DNA from 2 places in the Dactylosporangium sp. NPDC049742 genome. Region 2 is predicted to be linked to the other one. Evidence: riboswitches for the same ligand, from Rfam matches in the RefSeq annotation. Region 2 holds a riboswitch; the other holds the start of a gene.
What was found. Region 2 has a riboswitch for glycine ahead of gcvT (glycine cleavage system aminomethyltransferase GcvT). Riboswitches for the same ligand answer to the same signal wherever they lie in the genome.

Region 1 (7,885 bases), on a different contig from region 2:
GCGACCCGGGCGAGGGCGGCGCGGGGGTCGCCGGCGAACGGGGCGCTGGCGTGGCCGACGACGTTGGCCTGGTAGACGTCGCCGCGGGCGATCGCCGCCCGGACCGCCTCGACCGCGGCGGCGTGCTCCCCCGGGGTCCAGCTCGGCGTCCACGGGCCCACCCGGGCGTCGTCGGGCACGGCCGGCTCCGCTAACGCGATCGGCGGCGGGGTGTGCGCGTAGACGACGGCGACGAGGTCCGGCACGCCCGGCGCCGGCGACGCCACGGCCGACGGCGGCGCGAGGAGCACCGCCGCCCCACACACCCCGCCCGTCACCGTCCGTGACCGTGACACGTCGGAGACGGGCAATCCGGCGTCGGCGAGGAACGCCTCCAGCAGTTGCAGAGGGTCACCGCCGTCGCCGGAACGCCACTCCAGCCGGGAACGCTCCCAAATGTGCGGCCGGCACGCCGGATCCGACCCGGGAGGGTGCAGATCCACCGTCCCGGGCCAATACCCGACGACCGGTCCTAATGGGCTCATACGAATGGCGGATTATCCCCAAGTTGTGCCGTCACATGTGCGGATTCGTGTCGTTGGCCGTAGTAGCGTGCATCACTGGTCATGTGAACAACCCCACAGGCCCCACCTGAACCTCTCAAACGGAGACCCCGGATGCTCTGCCAGCACCAACCAGCGTGCCCCTCGGCCCACGACTCCGACCACGAAGCCGCCAGGATCCTGGCCTCGCACCCCGAGCAGGGGTGGAGCCTCCTGTGCAACGGCGTGATCGTCTTCGAGGACACCGGAGAGCTACTTCCTGACTGCAGCGTGATCGAACCGCACCGCGGCCCGGCCATGCACGTCCTCGTCGAAGCCGCCTGAGCGATCACACTCCGTAGCCGTTCACTCCTCGAAGGCTGATGCCGGCGGGCACGAGCAGACGAGGTTCCGGTCGCCGTAGCTGTCGTCGATCCGCCGCACCGGCGGCCAGTACTTCGCCACCGTTACCCCGGCCGGGTAGGCGGCGAGCGACCGCGGGTAGGCGTGCGCCCACTCGTCCGCGGTGACGACCGCCGCCGTGTGCGGCGCGCCCGCCAAGGGGTTGTCCCCCGCCGGCCACTCCCCGGACGCCACCCGGTCGATCTCCTCACGGATCGCGATCATCGCGTCACAGAACCGGTCCAGCTCCGCCAGGTCCTCGCTCTCGGTCGGCTCCACCATCAGCGTGCCCGACACCGGGAACGACATCGTCGGCGCGTGGAACCCGTAGTCGATGAGCCGCTTCGCGACGTCCGCCACGCTCACGCCGGTCGCCTTCGTGATCGTGCGCAGGTCCAGGATGCACTCGTGCGCGACGAGACCCTCGCTGCCGCTGTACAGCACCGGGTAGTGCTCCCGCAGCCGCGCCGCCACGTAGTTCGCCGCGAGGACCGCCGTCGCCGTCGCCTTCGTCAGCCCGTCCGGGCCCATCAGCCGCAGGTACGCCCACGGGATCGGCAGGATCCCCGCGGACCCCCACGGCGCCGCCGACACCGGCCCGACCGGGGCCGCCACGCCGTCCTCCTCCAGGATCGGGTGCGACGGCAGGAACTGCGCCAGGTGGGCACGGACCGCGACCGGGCCGACACCCGGGCCGCCGCCGCCGTGCGGGATGCAGAACGTCTTGTGCAGGTTCAGGTGCGACACGTCCGCCCCGAACTGCCCCGGCTTCGCGTAGCCCAGCAGCGCGTTCAGGTTCGCCCCGTCGACGTACACCTGGCCGCCCGCCTCGTGCACCTTCGCGCACAGGTCGGAGATCCCCGTCTCGTACACCCCGTGCGTCGACGGATACGTCACCATGATCGCGGCCAGCCGGTCCCGGTGCAGCTCGATCTTCGCCTCGAGGTCACCGAGGTCGACGTTGCCCAGCTCGTCACACGCCACCACCGCGACCCGCATGCCCGCCATGACGGCGCTGGCCGCGTTCGTGCCGTGGGCGCTCGACGGGATCAGGCACATGTCCCGCCCGGTGTCGCCCCGCGACTGGTGGTAGGCGCGGATCGCGAGCAGCCCCGCCAGCTCGCCCTGCGACCCCGCGTTCGGCTGCAGCGACACCGCGTCGTAGCCGGTGACCTCCGCCAGCCACCGCTCCAGGTCACCGATCAGCTTCCGGTAGCCCTGCGTCTGCGCCGCCGGCGCGAACGGGTGCACGTTGGCGAACTCCGGCCAGGTGATCGGCTCCATCTCCACGGTCGCGTTGAGCTTCATCGTGCACGACCCGAGCGGGATCATCCCCCGGTCCAGCGCGTAGTCCATGTCGGAGAGCCGCTTCAGGTAGCGCAGCATCGCGGTCTCCGACCGGTGCGTGGAGAACACCGGGTGGCTCAGGTAGTCGCTGGTGCGGCGCAGCTCGGCCGGCACCACGTCCGCCGTGTCCAGCCCGGTCACGTCGACGTGCGCGAGACCGAACGCGGCCAGCACGTCACGCAGGTGCCCGAACGTCGTCGTCTCGTCACACGCGATGCCGACCCGGTCCGCGTCGACCTGCCGCAGGTTGATCCCCCGGTCCGCGGCGGCGCCGACGACGTCCTTCGCCTTCCCCGGCACGACGGCCGTCACCGTGTCGAAGAACGCCTCGTGCTCGGTGGTGACACCGCCGGCCCGCAGGCCCGCCGCGAGCCGCACCGCCATGTCGTGCGTGCGGGACGCGATCTCCCGCAGCCCGTCGGGGCCGTGGTAGACGGCGTACATGCTGGCCGTGACCGCGAGGAGCACCTGCGCGGTGCAGATGTTGCTGGTCGCCTTCTCCCGCCGGATGTGCTGCTCACGGGTCTGCAGGGCGAGCCGGTAGGCGGGGGCGCCGTCCGCGTCCTTGGACACGCCGACGAGCCGCCCGGGCAGGGTGCGCTCCAGGCCCTTGCGGACCGACATGTAGCCGGCATGCGGGCCGCCGAAGCCCATCGGCACGCCGAACCGCTGCGCGCTGCCGACCGCGACGTCCGCGCCGAACGCCGCCGGCTCCTGCAGCAGGCACAGCGCGAGCAGGTCGGCGGCGAACGTGACGATCGCGCCCTTGTCGTGCGCCTGCCTGGTGATGTCCGCCAGGTCACGGACCGCGCCGGACGCGCCGGGGTACTGCAGGTGCAGGCCGAAGAACTCCGCCGGCAGCTCCTCGGTCCGCAGGTCCACCGTCTGCACGTCGATGCCGAGCGGCTCCGCCCTGGTCCGGATGACGGCGAGGGTCTGCGGCAGGACGTCGCTGTCCACGACGTACACGTCGGCCTTCACCTTCGACGAGCGCCGCGCCAGGGTCATCGCCTCAGCGGCGGCGGTCGCCTCGTCCAGCAGCGACGCGCCCGCGACCGGCAGCCCCGTCAGGTCGGTGATCACCGTCTGGAAGTTGAGCAGCGCCTCGAGCCGGCCCTGGCTGATCTCCGGCTGGTACGGCGTGTACGCCGTGTACCACGACGGGTCCTCCAGGACGTTGCGCAGGATGACCGGCGGCGTGTGCGTGCCGTAGTAGCCGAGGCCGATCATGCTGACGAGCGTCCGGTTCGCCGCCGCGAGGGCGCGCAGCTCCCCCAGCACCTCGGCCTCGGACGCGGCCAGGGGCAGCTGGAGCGGCTGGTGCCAGCGGATCGAGCCGGGGATGGCCGCCGTCATCAACGCCTCGACGGAGTCGTACCCGACGGTCTTCAGCATCGTCGTCTGCTCGTCCGGCGACGGTCCGATGTGCCTGCTGGCGAAACTGGTCATTGGCCACACTCTTTCGGATCCGGGGGTCGGGGCTGCGCACGTCCCTCCCCCTCTGTCGTGTGGCCTCCAGAGGTGCCAACCCGTCGCGGTCCTTCTGCCTGAGAGGTTCCGGGGAGGATTTGCCCCTTCGGCGTCGCCCTGAACTCAGACGATCTCTCCCGCGCGGGTATTGCCGGCGATGCCTAATCTACCGGTTCTTTGACCATGGTCACGCGCCCGTGGCCCACACCACAGCGCGTAGCGCATCCTAGGACGCTAGGTTCATGGCTTACACCGGGCTGAATTCGCGTCGACCATCAGGAGGCTGGCGTCCACCGCCTCGAAGTCGCTGCCCTTCAGCCCCTTGAGCGCGTTGAGCTGATCGTTGCTCCACCGGTCGTCCTGCGTGCCGGAGAAGAACCACGGCGAGCCGTTGTCGGCGAGGACGGCGCCGTACTGCTTGAGCGCCTGCGCCACCACCCGCGCCTGCGCCGGGAACTTCGAGATGTCGACGGACGCCTTCAGCCGGAACCGGGCACCCATCGGCGGCAGGTTCGCGTCGGTGCTGCTGGACGCCGCGTGCCGGGCGGGCCACACGTACGCGTTCCTCGTGCGCGGCGCGGTGAACCGGATCGCGTGGTCGATCCTGCCCTTGGCGGCCTCCTCGGCGCGCGGCAGCCCGGCGAGGATCGACAGGCCCGCGGCGTCCGCCGACGTCCAGCCGGCCTTGCGCAGGTCGTTGCGGCGCAGGTCGAACACCGCCCCGGACCCGGCCTTCCACGACCCGTCCGCGTTCGGGCGCGCGGCGTACAGCTCGTACACCTTGCACGCCGCCGTGTCGTGCACGATGACGTGCCGGTCCCCGTCGGCGTTCGGCCCGCCCTCGATCCTGGCGTTGCGCGGGATCGGGTACGGGCCCTTGTCGCTCTCGTCCGCGTACTCGAAGCTGACCTTCACGCCGGCCTGCCCCTGCCCGACGGTCGTGACCGGGATGCCGAACGGCGCGCCGTCGATGAGCCCCGAGCCGAAGTCCGGGTGCGCGTGCGCCTGCGCGCCGATGCTGCCGACCCACGCCGCCGAGTCCCGGTGCACGGGCAGCTTCGACACGTCCGCGTGCCACACGTTGTCCGCGGGGAAGATCGTGCACGCACCGCTCGGCGCGGACGCGGACTGGCTCGCGGCGCCCAGGCCGCCGGCGCCGGACCCGCCCGCTGCGCCCGGCGCGCTCGGCGTCCCCGCGGCGGGTGCGGCGCTGCCCTTGCCCGGCGAGCTGCATCCGCTGACCGCCATGACGGCGACGACGGCCAGCGCGGCGCTGCGCTTCAATGATCCTCCTCGGGTCGGCCCCCGATCCTCACGGACCTGCGCGCACAGTACGCGCACCCTGTGTCCGACCCGCAGCGCACCATCGCCGCGCAGCGCCGCCCGTGCCGGGTCAGTCGGCCGCGTCGGCGGCCAGCTCCCGCACCTCCTGCGTGCAACGGCACGCCGCGGCGAACCTGGCGGCCCACCGCACCGCCTCGTCCCGGTCCGGCACGTCGAGGAGCGCGAACCCGCCGATGTGCTCCTTGGTCTCCGGGAACGGGCCGTCGGTGACCGAACCGTCCGCGGCCACGACCGTCGCGGGCTGTGCCGGCACCCCACCGCCGAACACCCACACGCCGGCGTCGCGGGCGTCCTGCGCCACCTCCTGCGCGGCCTTCGTCACGTCGGGCACGTCCTCCTCGGCGACGTTCATCCAGCCCTCGTCGAACGAGACCAGGTAGTGCGGCATCCTGTTCCTCCTCGCCTCCGGCAGCCCCTCCGGCCGCCGCTCACCCGTCCTACGAACGGCCCGCCCCGGATCCGACAGCCCGCCACGACAAATTTCCGCCGGTGCCAGTCCTACCCGGTCAGGGCGTGCCGGGTCCGTGCCGCTCGACGAGGTCCAGGAGCTCGTCGACGGACCACTGGTCGTAGGCGTGCTCGCCGTACTTCGCGGCGAGGACGGTGCCGTCGGGGGCGATGAGGAAGTCGGCCGGGAGGCCGAAGCGGCCGCCGGCCGGGTTGAGCGACGGCGAGCGTTCGCGGCCGCGGAGCAGGGCCCAGGTGCTGCGGGCCACGGCGCGCAGGATCGTGGGCCAGACGCGGGGGTCGAGCAGGGCGCGGCGGGAGGACTCGACGCCGAACTCGCGGTACAGGCGCTTCTGCGGGTCGGGCACCACCGGGAACGGCAGGTCCGTCACGTGCTCGCGCAGCGCCGCCGCGGTGGAGTGGAACACGACCACCTCGCGGACGCCGGCCGCGGTGATCTCGTCGTGGCGGCGGACGATCGAGCGCAGGTGCAGGTTGCAGACCGGGCAGCCGGCGAAGCGGCGGAACTGCAGGTGCACCAGCAGCGAGGGGTCCGGCACGGCGACCGGCTCCCCCACGACGACCTGCAGGCGCCGGGAATCGACGACGAGCATGACACCTCCGCGTGTTCGTAAGCGTACAACGTACTCTTACGGGCAAGCGTAGGCGTATGACGTACGCTGTCAAGTGCCATGCCTCGACCGCGATCACTCACATCCGCGCAGATCGCCGCGGCGGCGCTCGCGGTGCTCGACCGTGACGGGCCCGCCGGGCTGACCATGCGCGCCGTCGCCCAGCAGCTCGGCATGGGCACGATGAGCCTGTACCGGTACGTCGCCGACCGCGAGGAGCTCGAAGGCCTCGTCGTCGAGCTGGTGCTCGGCGCCGTGGACCCCGCACCGCCGCAGGGCGGCGACTGGCACGAGCGGATCACCGTCATGGTGGAACGGGTCCGCGTCGCGGTCGGCGCCCACCCGGCCGTCGTCCCGCTGACCATGACGCACCGGCACCGGTCGCCCGCCATCCTGCGCTGGTCGGAGACGGTCGCCGGCATCCTGGCCGAGACCGTCACCGACCCGGAGCGCAGGGTCGTCGCGCTGCGGGGGCTGCTGTCGTACCTCGTCGGCGCGATCCAGCTCGAGCACCTCGGCCCGCTGTCCGGCCCCGGCACGGCGGCCATCGCCGGGCTCGACCCCGCCGCGTTCCCTCACATGCGGCAGCTCGGCGGGGCGGCCCGTCAGGTCGGCGCCGACGAGGAGTTCCGCGGTGGTCTCGCCCTCCTGCTCGCCGGAATCAGCGGCGGGCCAGGGCCAGCTCGTACGAGGACGGCGTGACGTTCGGGAAGATGCCCGTCAGGGACCCGACGCCGCAGCGGCGCTGGAGCAGCTCGCCGATCACCGACCGGTAGTCGGTGGTGGACGTCAGGTCGCCGGCGGTGAGCTTGGCCGGGGCGAGACCGGGCCAGATGCCGTGCACGCGGCCGCCGCGGACGTTGCCGCCGAGCAGGAGCATGGCGTTGCCGTTGCCGTGGTCGACGCCGCGGGAGCCGTTCTCCGCGACGCGCCGGCCGAACTCGCTGAGCGTGACCAGGGTGACGCGGTTGAACGCGTCGCCGAGGTCGGTCGCGAACGCCGCCAGCGCCAGGGCGAGCTCCGTCAGGTGGTCGTGCATCCGCTGGCCCTTCACGGGGCCGCCGAGACCCTCGTGCATGTCCCAGTCGCCGAAGTCGACGGTGGCCGCCATCAGGCCCACGTTCGACTTCACCAGGCGCGCGACGTCGCACAGCGCCCTGCCGAGGGCGGTCGACGGATAGGTCGCCGCCGGGGTGTACGCGCCGAGCGCGGCGACGGTGCCCAGGGTGGCGTTGACGGCGCGGGCCGGGTCGGCCATGACCGCCGGGGCGCCGTCGAACAGCTTCGCGATGGTCGCGGCCATCGGGGTCTTGGCGTCGTTGCCGGAGAGCTTGAAGCCGTCGACGGACGACATCGACACGTCCGGGGACGGGCCGGCGAACGCGCGGGCCGGGGACGTCGCGCCCATCGCGACGCCCGCGGTCGGGGCGGAGGCGCCGGTGACGCCGAGCATCCGGTCGAGCCAGCCGGTGCGCACGGAGGTGCCGGCGGCGGCGCGCTCCATCTCCTCCATCGCCTGGAAGTGCGACCGGGACGGGTTGGGCTGGCCGACGGCGTGGACCGCGCCGAACGTGCCGGCGGTCCAGCGCGGCAGCAGCGGAGCGAACGCCGGGTGCAGGCCGAACATCCCGTCCCCGGCGATCACCGACGCCTTCGGCACGGCGATGGTGGGTCGGGCGGCGTAGTAGTCGGGGTCGCCGATCGGGACGACGGCGGACAGCC
Region 2 (7,885 bases):
CCCGGCGCCCAGCTTGCCGTTGTAGCTCACGTTCGTGGCCGTCGAGACGGCCCCGCTGGACGTGATCGCCGCGTTCCAGAACGAGCTGATCGTCTGGCCGTTGGCCCAGGTCAGCCGGACCGTCCAGCCGTTGGTCCCGGCCGCGCCGGCGGTGACGGTGACGTTGGCGCCGAAGCCGCCGCTCCACTCACTGGTCTTGGCGTAGCTCGCCGAGCAGCCGCCGGGCGGCACCGAGACCGACGCCGACGGTGACGTCGACGGCGACCGCGAGGCCGACGGCGACGTGGAGGGCGACCGCGACGGCGACGCGCTGTTCGAGGGCCCGGGCCCGCCGGTGAAGATCACGTCGCTGCAGAAGTAGTACGACTGGTCCAGGTGGCTGGCCTGCCAGATCGTGTACATGACGTGCCGGCCGGTCCGGCTCCCGGCGTTGACCTGCGCCTGGTACTGCGGCGCAGGCGCGTACCGGCCGGTGCTGTTGACCAGCTCGAGGCTCGCCCACGTCAGCGGCTGCGTGGTCGGGTCGAAGCCCTGCTTGGTGATGTAGATGCGCAGGTAGTCGGCGCCGTGCTGGGCGGCGTCGGTGAGGGTCAGCGTGAAGTTGTTCGGCTTCGTCGCGGCGACCCACGCCCCGACGGTGTCCATGGAGGCGTACCGGCCGTTCTGCGTACGGCCGCCGCTGCACAGCTGACCGTCGGGGATGGCGGCCTGGTGGTTGCCGGCGACGCCCTCACGGTAGAGGCCGTTCCAGTTCCACATCGTGTCCGGGTTGGCCTGCCAGGCCTGGGCGCACATCGGGTCGGTCTGGGACATGTTCGGGTTCTGGAAGTCGCTGCCCCACCTGGCCCAGCAGCCGTAGTTTCGCGACGGCGGGTCGGTGACCGAGCCGTGCGCGGCGGCGGGACTCTGTGCGACGACGACCGCGGCCACGGCGGCGGCCAGAGCGGCGACCGCGCCGATGGCGAACGGTCTCATACGGGCTGAAAGTTGCACTGGGAACTCCGTCACGTCGATGCGAGTTGCATGCATGGCGACGCCTGCGGTGCAGCTCAGATGCTGTCCGCGGCGCTGTGCGGCTCCCACCCACATGATACCCGCGCCATGGATCACCGTGAATGGACAGGTCCCCGATCGCCTCATGTACGCCGGCGTGCTCGCTCTGGGTCGCGCACCTCTCCGTGCCGCGTCGCTCGTCGTTGCGCGTTCGCACAGACGTTGATCAATGCCCAGGTTTACGGCATTTGTTCAATAGACGTTGCGCGATCCACCCACATTTCGATCCCTGAATTGGGGGTGGATCGCGCAACGTCGATCTCGAAAAGGGGCATTTCAGGGCATTGACCAACGTCGGTGTGGGTTTGTGCGGTGCCAGACCGAGCGGCTGGTGCAACAGGGCGGGGACGCGTAGCAGGGAGAGACGCGGAGGCGCACGCAGAGCGAGGAGGCGCGGGTAGCGCAAGAAGATGGAGGTAGAACGAGGACGCGCAGGCAGAGCGAGGACGCGCAGGCAGAGCGAGGACGCGCAGGCAGAGCGAGGAGGCACGGGTAGAGCAAGAAGACGGAGGTAGAGCAAGACGGCGGCAGAGCGAGGAGGCATGGGCAGGGCGAGGAGGGCGCAGACAGGCGAAAACACGAAGAGAGGGCGGCCGGGATGCTGCGCGCGGACAATTCCGGGCACGTGCCGCGGGGGCTGTGCGGTGCGGAACGACGTGCAGCGGCGCGGGTGAGAATCCCCGCCGGGCCCCGCCGCGTCAGCGGTGGGGGGAATGACAGCTCAGCACTCGATGACGGTGACGGCCAGGCCGCCGCGGGCGGTTTCCTTGTACTTCACGGACATGTCGCGGCCGGTGTCGCGCATGGTGCGGATCGCCTTGTCGAGGGTGACCTTGTGGCTGCCGTCGCCGTTCAGGGCGAGGCGGGCGGCGTTGATGGCCTTCACGCTGGCGATGGCGTTGCGTTCGATGCAGGGGATCTGGACGAGGCCGCCCACCGGGTCGCAGGTGAGGCCCAGGTTGTGCTCCAGGCCGATCTCGGCCGCGTTCTCCACCTGGGCGGGGGTGCCGCCGAGGACCTCGCACAGGCCGGCCGCGGCCATCGCGCACGCCGAGCCCACCTCGCCCTGGCAGCCCACCTCCGCGCCGGAGATGGAGGCGTTGCCCTTGATGAGGATGCCGATGGCGGCGGCGGTGAGGAGGAAGCGGGCGACGCCGTCGTCGGTGGCGCCGGGGACGAAGCGCGTGTAGTAGTGCAGGACGGCGGGGATGATGCCGGCGGCGCCGTTGGTCGGGGCGGTGACGATGCGGCCGCCGGAGGCGTTCTCCTCGTTGACGGCGAGGGCGTAGAGGTTCACCCAGTCGAGGACCTTCAGCGGGTCGGCGCCGTCGGCGGAGGCCTTCAGGTCGCGGTACAGTGCCGGCGCCCGCCGCGGCACGCGCAGCCCACCGGGCAGGACGCCGTCGCGGGAGCAGCCCCGGTCGACGCACGCCTGCATGACGGACCACAGGTGCAGTAGCCCGGCCCGGGTCTCGGCGTCGGGGCGCCAGGCGCGTTCGTTGGCGTACATGACGGCGCTCACCGGCAGGTCCAGCGAGGCGCACAGGGCCAGCAGCTCGCCGCCGGTCGCGAACGGGTGCGGCAGCCGCGTGGTGTCGGGCACGATGCCGGTGTCGCCGACCACGAAGCCGCCGCCGACGGAGAAGTACGTCCGTTCGAGCAGCGGCGCGCCGTCGGCGGAGAAGGCGGCGAACCGCATGCCGTTCGGGTGCTCGGGCAGCGACTTGCGCCGGTGCAGGACGACGTCGTCGTCGGCGGAGAACGCGACGGCACGGCCGGTGGCGAGGCGGAGCAGGCCGGTGCGGCGGATGTCGTCGACGCGTTCGTCGGCGGTGTCGGTGTCGACGGTCGCCGGGTCCTCCCCGAGCAGTCCGAGGACGACGGCCTTCGCGGAGCCGTGGCCGTGACCGGTGGCGCCGAGCGAACCGAACAGCTCCGCCCGCACCCGGGCGACCGGCAGCGACTCCAGCGCCGACGCGAAGCGGCGGGCGGCGCGCATCGGGCCGACGGTGTGCGACGACGACGGGCCGATGCCGACGGAGTACAGGTCGAACGCGCTCAGCGCCACCGGGCTCACCCGACCAGGGCGGCGTAGGCGGCGGCGTCGAGCAGCTCGGGGGCGGCGCCCGTGAGGCGGAGCGTGAAGAGCCAGCCGCGCCGGTACGGGTCGTCGTTGACCGCTCCCGGTTCGGTGGCGATGAGCGGGTTGACCGAGACGACGACGCCGTCGGCGGGCGCGACGAGGTCGCTGACGGACTTCGTCGACTCGATCTCCCCGCACGGCTCGCCGGCGGTGACCAGCGTGCCGACCTCGGGCAGCTGCACGTAGACGATGTCGCCGAGCGCGGACGCGGCGAACGCGGTGATGCCGACGACGCCGTCGGAGAACCACTCGTGGTCGCGCGTGTAGGACAGGTGCGACGGGATCGCGGACATGACACTCACCTCGGACGGCTGCGGCGGGATCGCGGACATGGCGCTCAGTGCTGCGAAGCGCGGTAGAAGGGCAGTTGCACGACGGTGGCGTCGACGCGCGTGCCGCGGACGTCGACGGCGAGCCGGGTGCCGGGCTCGGCGAGGGCGGGCGGCACGTACGCCATCGCGACGGGATGGCCGAGGGTCGGCGACAGCGCGCCGCTGGTGACGGCGCCGGCCACCGCACCGGTCGTCGGGTCGAGCACCTGGTAACCGGCCCGCGGCGCCCGCCGGGACCCGGTGACGAGCCCGGCCAGGACCTCGACCGGCGCCGAGTCGCGTTGGCGGCGCAGGGCGGCGGCGCCGACGAAGTCGCGTTTGGAGAAGTCGACGAGGCGGGCGAGGCCGGCCTGCAGCGGGGTCCGCCGGACGGACAGCTCGTGCCCGTACAGCGCCATCCCCGCCTCGAGGCGCAGCGTGTCGCGGCAGGCGAGCCCCGCCGGCGTCGGGCCGTGGTCGAGCAGCGCCCGCCACACGGCGACGGCGTCACCCGGGCGGCAGTAGACCTCGAAGCCGTCCTCGCCGGTGTACCCGGTCCGCGCCAGCAGCACGTCCCGCCCGGCGACCGAGAAGGGGCGGATCGCGTAGTACCGCAGCGGCCCCGGGTCGAGCATGGACGCGGCCGAAGGCCCCTGCACGGCGATCAGCGCCCAGTCGGCGGACGCGTCGCGGACGGTGACGTGGAAACCGTCGGCGTGCTCGCGGAGCATCGCGAAGACGACGGCGGTGTTGGCGGCGTTCGCGACCACCAGGTATCGCCGGTCCGCGAGGCGGTAGACGACGAGGTCGTCGAGGATCCCGCCGGTGTCGTGGCACAGCATCGTGTACCGGGCGCGCCCCACCTCGATCGCCGACAGCCTGCCGACGAGCGCGTAGTCGAGGAACCGGCCCGCGTCGGCGCCGGTGACCTCGAGCTGGCCCATGTGCGACAGGTCGAACAACCCGGCGGCGCGCCGCACCGCGTGGTGCTCGGCGAGGTCCCCCTGGTAGCGCAGCGGCATGCGCCAGCCGGCGAAGGAGGTGAAGGTGGCACCCAGATCGCGGTGCACGTCGAAGAGCGGTGTCACGGAGGCTCCCTGGGTCCGGATGCCGTCGCGGACGGCACCCCTGCTGGGTGACCTCCCCGCTCTGTCATCGGAGCCTGAGAGCTTCGCCGCCCCCGACGAGCGGGACGGTTTGCACCGTGGGCGCAGGACACGGATCGTCCTGACTTTCCAGAGTCGCCTGACCGCGGCGGTACCGATGCCTGAGAGATTCTGGGGAGAACGTTGCTCCTTCGGCGCCTCGGACTGACCGAGGGCTCTCCCGTCGCGGGTCGTGCAGCGCGATATGCGGTTGTGGTCAGGACCGTAAGTCCCGCCGCACCGCCCCGTCAAGCCCGGAAAAGTGTTATGACACGTGACCGGAGGACGTCCGCCAGAGGGTGAACGAACAGACGGGAACGACAGTGGCACAGTCCGACGAGGTCCTCGTGGCGGCGGCCCGCGACGGTGACCGGGCCGCCGTGGAGGCCCTCGCCGCGCGCTACCTGCCGCTGGTCTACTCCGTCGTCGGCCGCGGCGCCGACCGGGACCTCGACGTCGACGACATCGTCCAGGACGCGATGGTCCGGGTCGTGACGGGGGTTTCGACGGTACGGCAGGCCGGGCGTTTCCGGTCGTGGGTGGTGACGATCGCCCTGCGGCAGCTCGCCGACGCCCGCGCGGAGGCCCGCCTGGCCAGGCTGACCCGCGGCGAGGACCAGCCGGACAGCCTGCCCGACACCGCCGACCCGGCGGCGGACTTCGTCGGCCTCGCCGTCCTGCGGCAGGTCCTGGACGTCGAGCAGCGGGGGATCGCGGAGGCGGCCCGCTGGCTGGACCCGGCGCACCGCACGGTGCTGTCGCTGTGGTGGCTGGAGGCCGGCGGTCACCTGACCCGCGCCGAGGTCGCCGACGCCCTCGACCTGCCGGCCGCGCACGCCGGAGTGCGGGTGCAGCGGATGCGCGAGCAGCTCGACGTGGCCCGCTCGGTGGTCCGCGCCCTGGACGCGCCGCCCGGCTGCCCGGCGCTGCGCGAGGTGGTGGCCGGCTGGGCCGGCGAGCCGGACCCGTTGTGGCGCAAGCGGATCGCCCGGCACGTCCGCGACTGTCCACAGTGCACGGAGCGGTCCCGCCGGCTCCCGGCGGCGGAGGGTCTCCTCGCCTGCCTGCCGCTCCTGGTGCCCCCGCCGAAGGCGACCGCCGGCGGGTGGGCGCTCAAGGCCTTCGCGCTGGCCGGCGGGGCCGCGGCCCTGGCCCTCGCCATTGTCGTGGGTGTGACGGTGTGGCGGCAGCCGGACGAGCCGCGGCGGGAGGTGCCGGCCGCCCGTCCGCCCGCGACCGCCCAGGCGCCCGCGCCGTTCTCGCCCGCCGCCTCCCCGGCCACATCGGCCCCGTCCGTGCCGCCGTTCTTCGCCACCGTGCCCGCGGTGCCGAAGGTTGCCGAGTTCGCGCCCGCGGGTGCGGTACGGCAACGGAGCGGTCGCCGTACCGGGTGCTCTGCCCGTTGTCGCGCCCCGCCACCCGCTGCTGCTGCCGTACCGCACCCACCGCCACGGCCTCGCTCACCCCCGGCACCGCAGGCACGCCGCCGAAGGACGGCGGCGGCGCGTCCCCGGACACCCCGCGCGACGCCGTGGCGGCGCTGGACGGACTGTTCGACGGTGTGCCGCCCCCGGCGGCCCCGCCCCCGGCGGACGGAGCCATGCCGGTCTGACTCCGGCCTTGGCCGTGGCCCTGGTTCTGGCCCTGGGGTTCGCACCCCGACCCGGCAAGCAGCACAACGGCCGCAACCCCGGCCGCGGACAGGTGGCGCAGGTTCACTTCTTCCCCTTCGGTTCGACGGTCCGGATCCACAGACCCGCGCACCCCACGACCCGTAACACATTTCCTCCGGCCCCCTCAGGCCACTGCCACCCCTTGCCGCGTTCGGGTCGCCACAGCAGGCATTGCGCCCAATGCCTTCGACGCCTGGCCGTGCCCGGTGCACCCGCGGCAGACTGCGCCCGGTGTCTCCGGCGGCTGGCTGTGCCCGGTGGGCCCTTCGGCAGGCTGCGTCCACTGCTCCGGCGGCAGGCTGAGTCCCGTGCACCGGAGCGGCCGCGAACACGCCCGGCTCCTGCACGCCGCGGCCCATCGCGTCGCGCTCCGCTACGTCCTGCCTCGCCTCGTCGCAGCCCGCCTCGTCTTGCCGCGCCGCGTCCTGATGCGTCCCTGGCGCAATCTCGCTGCCCGGTCCGACATGCCCCTCACGCGCCACCCTCACATCGACGTCGATCAATGCCCAGATATGTCCACTTCTGAGATCGATCTCGCCGGCCATTCCGGCGTGACCCTTCGCGCATCACTCTTGCGCAGACGGTGGTCAATGCCCGAGCCGTCCGATTTCCGGGATCAACCTTGCCGGCCGGTCTGGCGCGACCCCTCGCGCCTCGCTCTCGCGCAGACGTTGGTCAATGCCCAGAGATGTCCGATTTCTGGGATCGACGCTGCGCGATCTACCCCTTCATTTGAAGATCATCTTGGGGGTGGATCGCGCAATGTCTATTGCGCAAAAGCCGCAAACGTGGGTATTGACCAACGTCTGTGGGGGTGCAGGGGGAGGTCGGACGGGTGGAGTGGGGTGCTGTGGGGAGTTGCGGGCGTCGGTGGGGGTGCCTGCGTTGGTGAGTGTGGCGCACAGGCTGGGGCGGTGGTGGAGCGGCTGCGGTGCGTGGGCGGTTGGGCCTGGGGCTGACGTCGGCGGCGCGTGGGCGGTTGGGCCTGGGATGCGGCTGACGTCGGGGTGTGTGAGCGGTTGGGCCTGGGATGTGGCTGAGGTTGGGGCGCGTGGGCGGTTGGGCCTGGGATGTGGCTGAGGTTGGGCGCGTGGGCGGTGGTGCGAGAGCTGTGGCTCGAGTAGCTGGCCTGCTCTGGGGAAGCGGTCAGGTCGGGGCAGAAGAAGCGGCACGGGCAGAAGAAGCGGCACGGGCAGGAGAAGCGGCGCGGGCAGGAGAAGCGGCGCGGGCCAGAGCGGCGCAGGCTGGAGTGGTGCGAGCGGGAGAAAGCGCGCGGGCTGGAGTGGCGCGGGCTGGAAGTGGTGCGGGCTGGACGGGTGGAGGTCTCCCCGTGTCCGGATGCGGTCTTGTCGGGGCGGGGTGCGGGGCGCCGGTTCCGGTGCACTGGGGTTTCTGACGGACCTGCGGTCGAGGGTTCTTCGCCGGGGTTGTCGGAGTTTTGTGCACCATGTGAAGCGTGGCCTCGGGGTGCCGGGGCGTGGGCGTACCCGGCCTGCTACCGGGTGTCGTTGCGAAAGTTTCCCGGCTGACGCTTGGCCGCCGGAGGGTGCCTGACCGCCA

Region 1: it holds a riboswitch for glycine, as region 2 does, so the genes downstream of both, gcvP (aminomethyl-transferring glycine dehydrogenase) here and gcvT (glycine cleavage system aminomethyltransferase GcvT) in region 2, are expected to answer to the same signal.

Annotation. Positions count from the first base shown of each region.
Region 1 is NZ_JBFANF010000004.1:140,755-148,639, forward strand. Features, by position in the region: gene AB0J72_RS07570 (chorismate-binding protein) at 1-482, opposite strand, end outside; gene AB0J72_RS07575 (DUF5999 family protein) at 657-866, shown strand; gene gcvP (aminomethyl-transferring glycine dehydrogenase) at 888-3,719, opposite strand; glycine riboswitch at 3,796-3,890, opposite strand; gene AB0J72_RS07585 (hypothetical protein) at 3,981-5,024, opposite strand; gene AB0J72_RS07590 (YciI family protein) at 5,134-5,472, opposite strand; gene AB0J72_RS07595 (peroxiredoxin-like family protein) at 5,591-6,145, opposite strand; gene AB0J72_RS07600 (TetR/AcrR family transcriptional regulator C-terminal domain-containing protein) at 6,224-6,865, shown strand; gene AB0J72_RS07605 (DUF1501 domain-containing protein) at 6,825-7,885, opposite strand, start outside.
Region 2 is NZ_JBFANF010000017.1:105,577-113,461, reverse strand. Features, by position in the region: gene AB0J72_RS22370 (lytic polysaccharide monooxygenase) at 1-975, opposite strand, end outside; gene AB0J72_RS22365 (L-serine ammonia-lyase) at 1,775-3,121, opposite strand; gene AB0J72_RS22360 (glycine cleavage system H protein) at 3,127-3,489, opposite strand; gene gcvT (glycine cleavage system aminomethyltransferase GcvT) at 3,534-4,595, opposite strand; glycine riboswitch at 4,753-4,846, opposite strand; gene AB0J72_RS22350 (sigma-70 family RNA polymerase sigma factor) at 4,976-6,430, shown strand.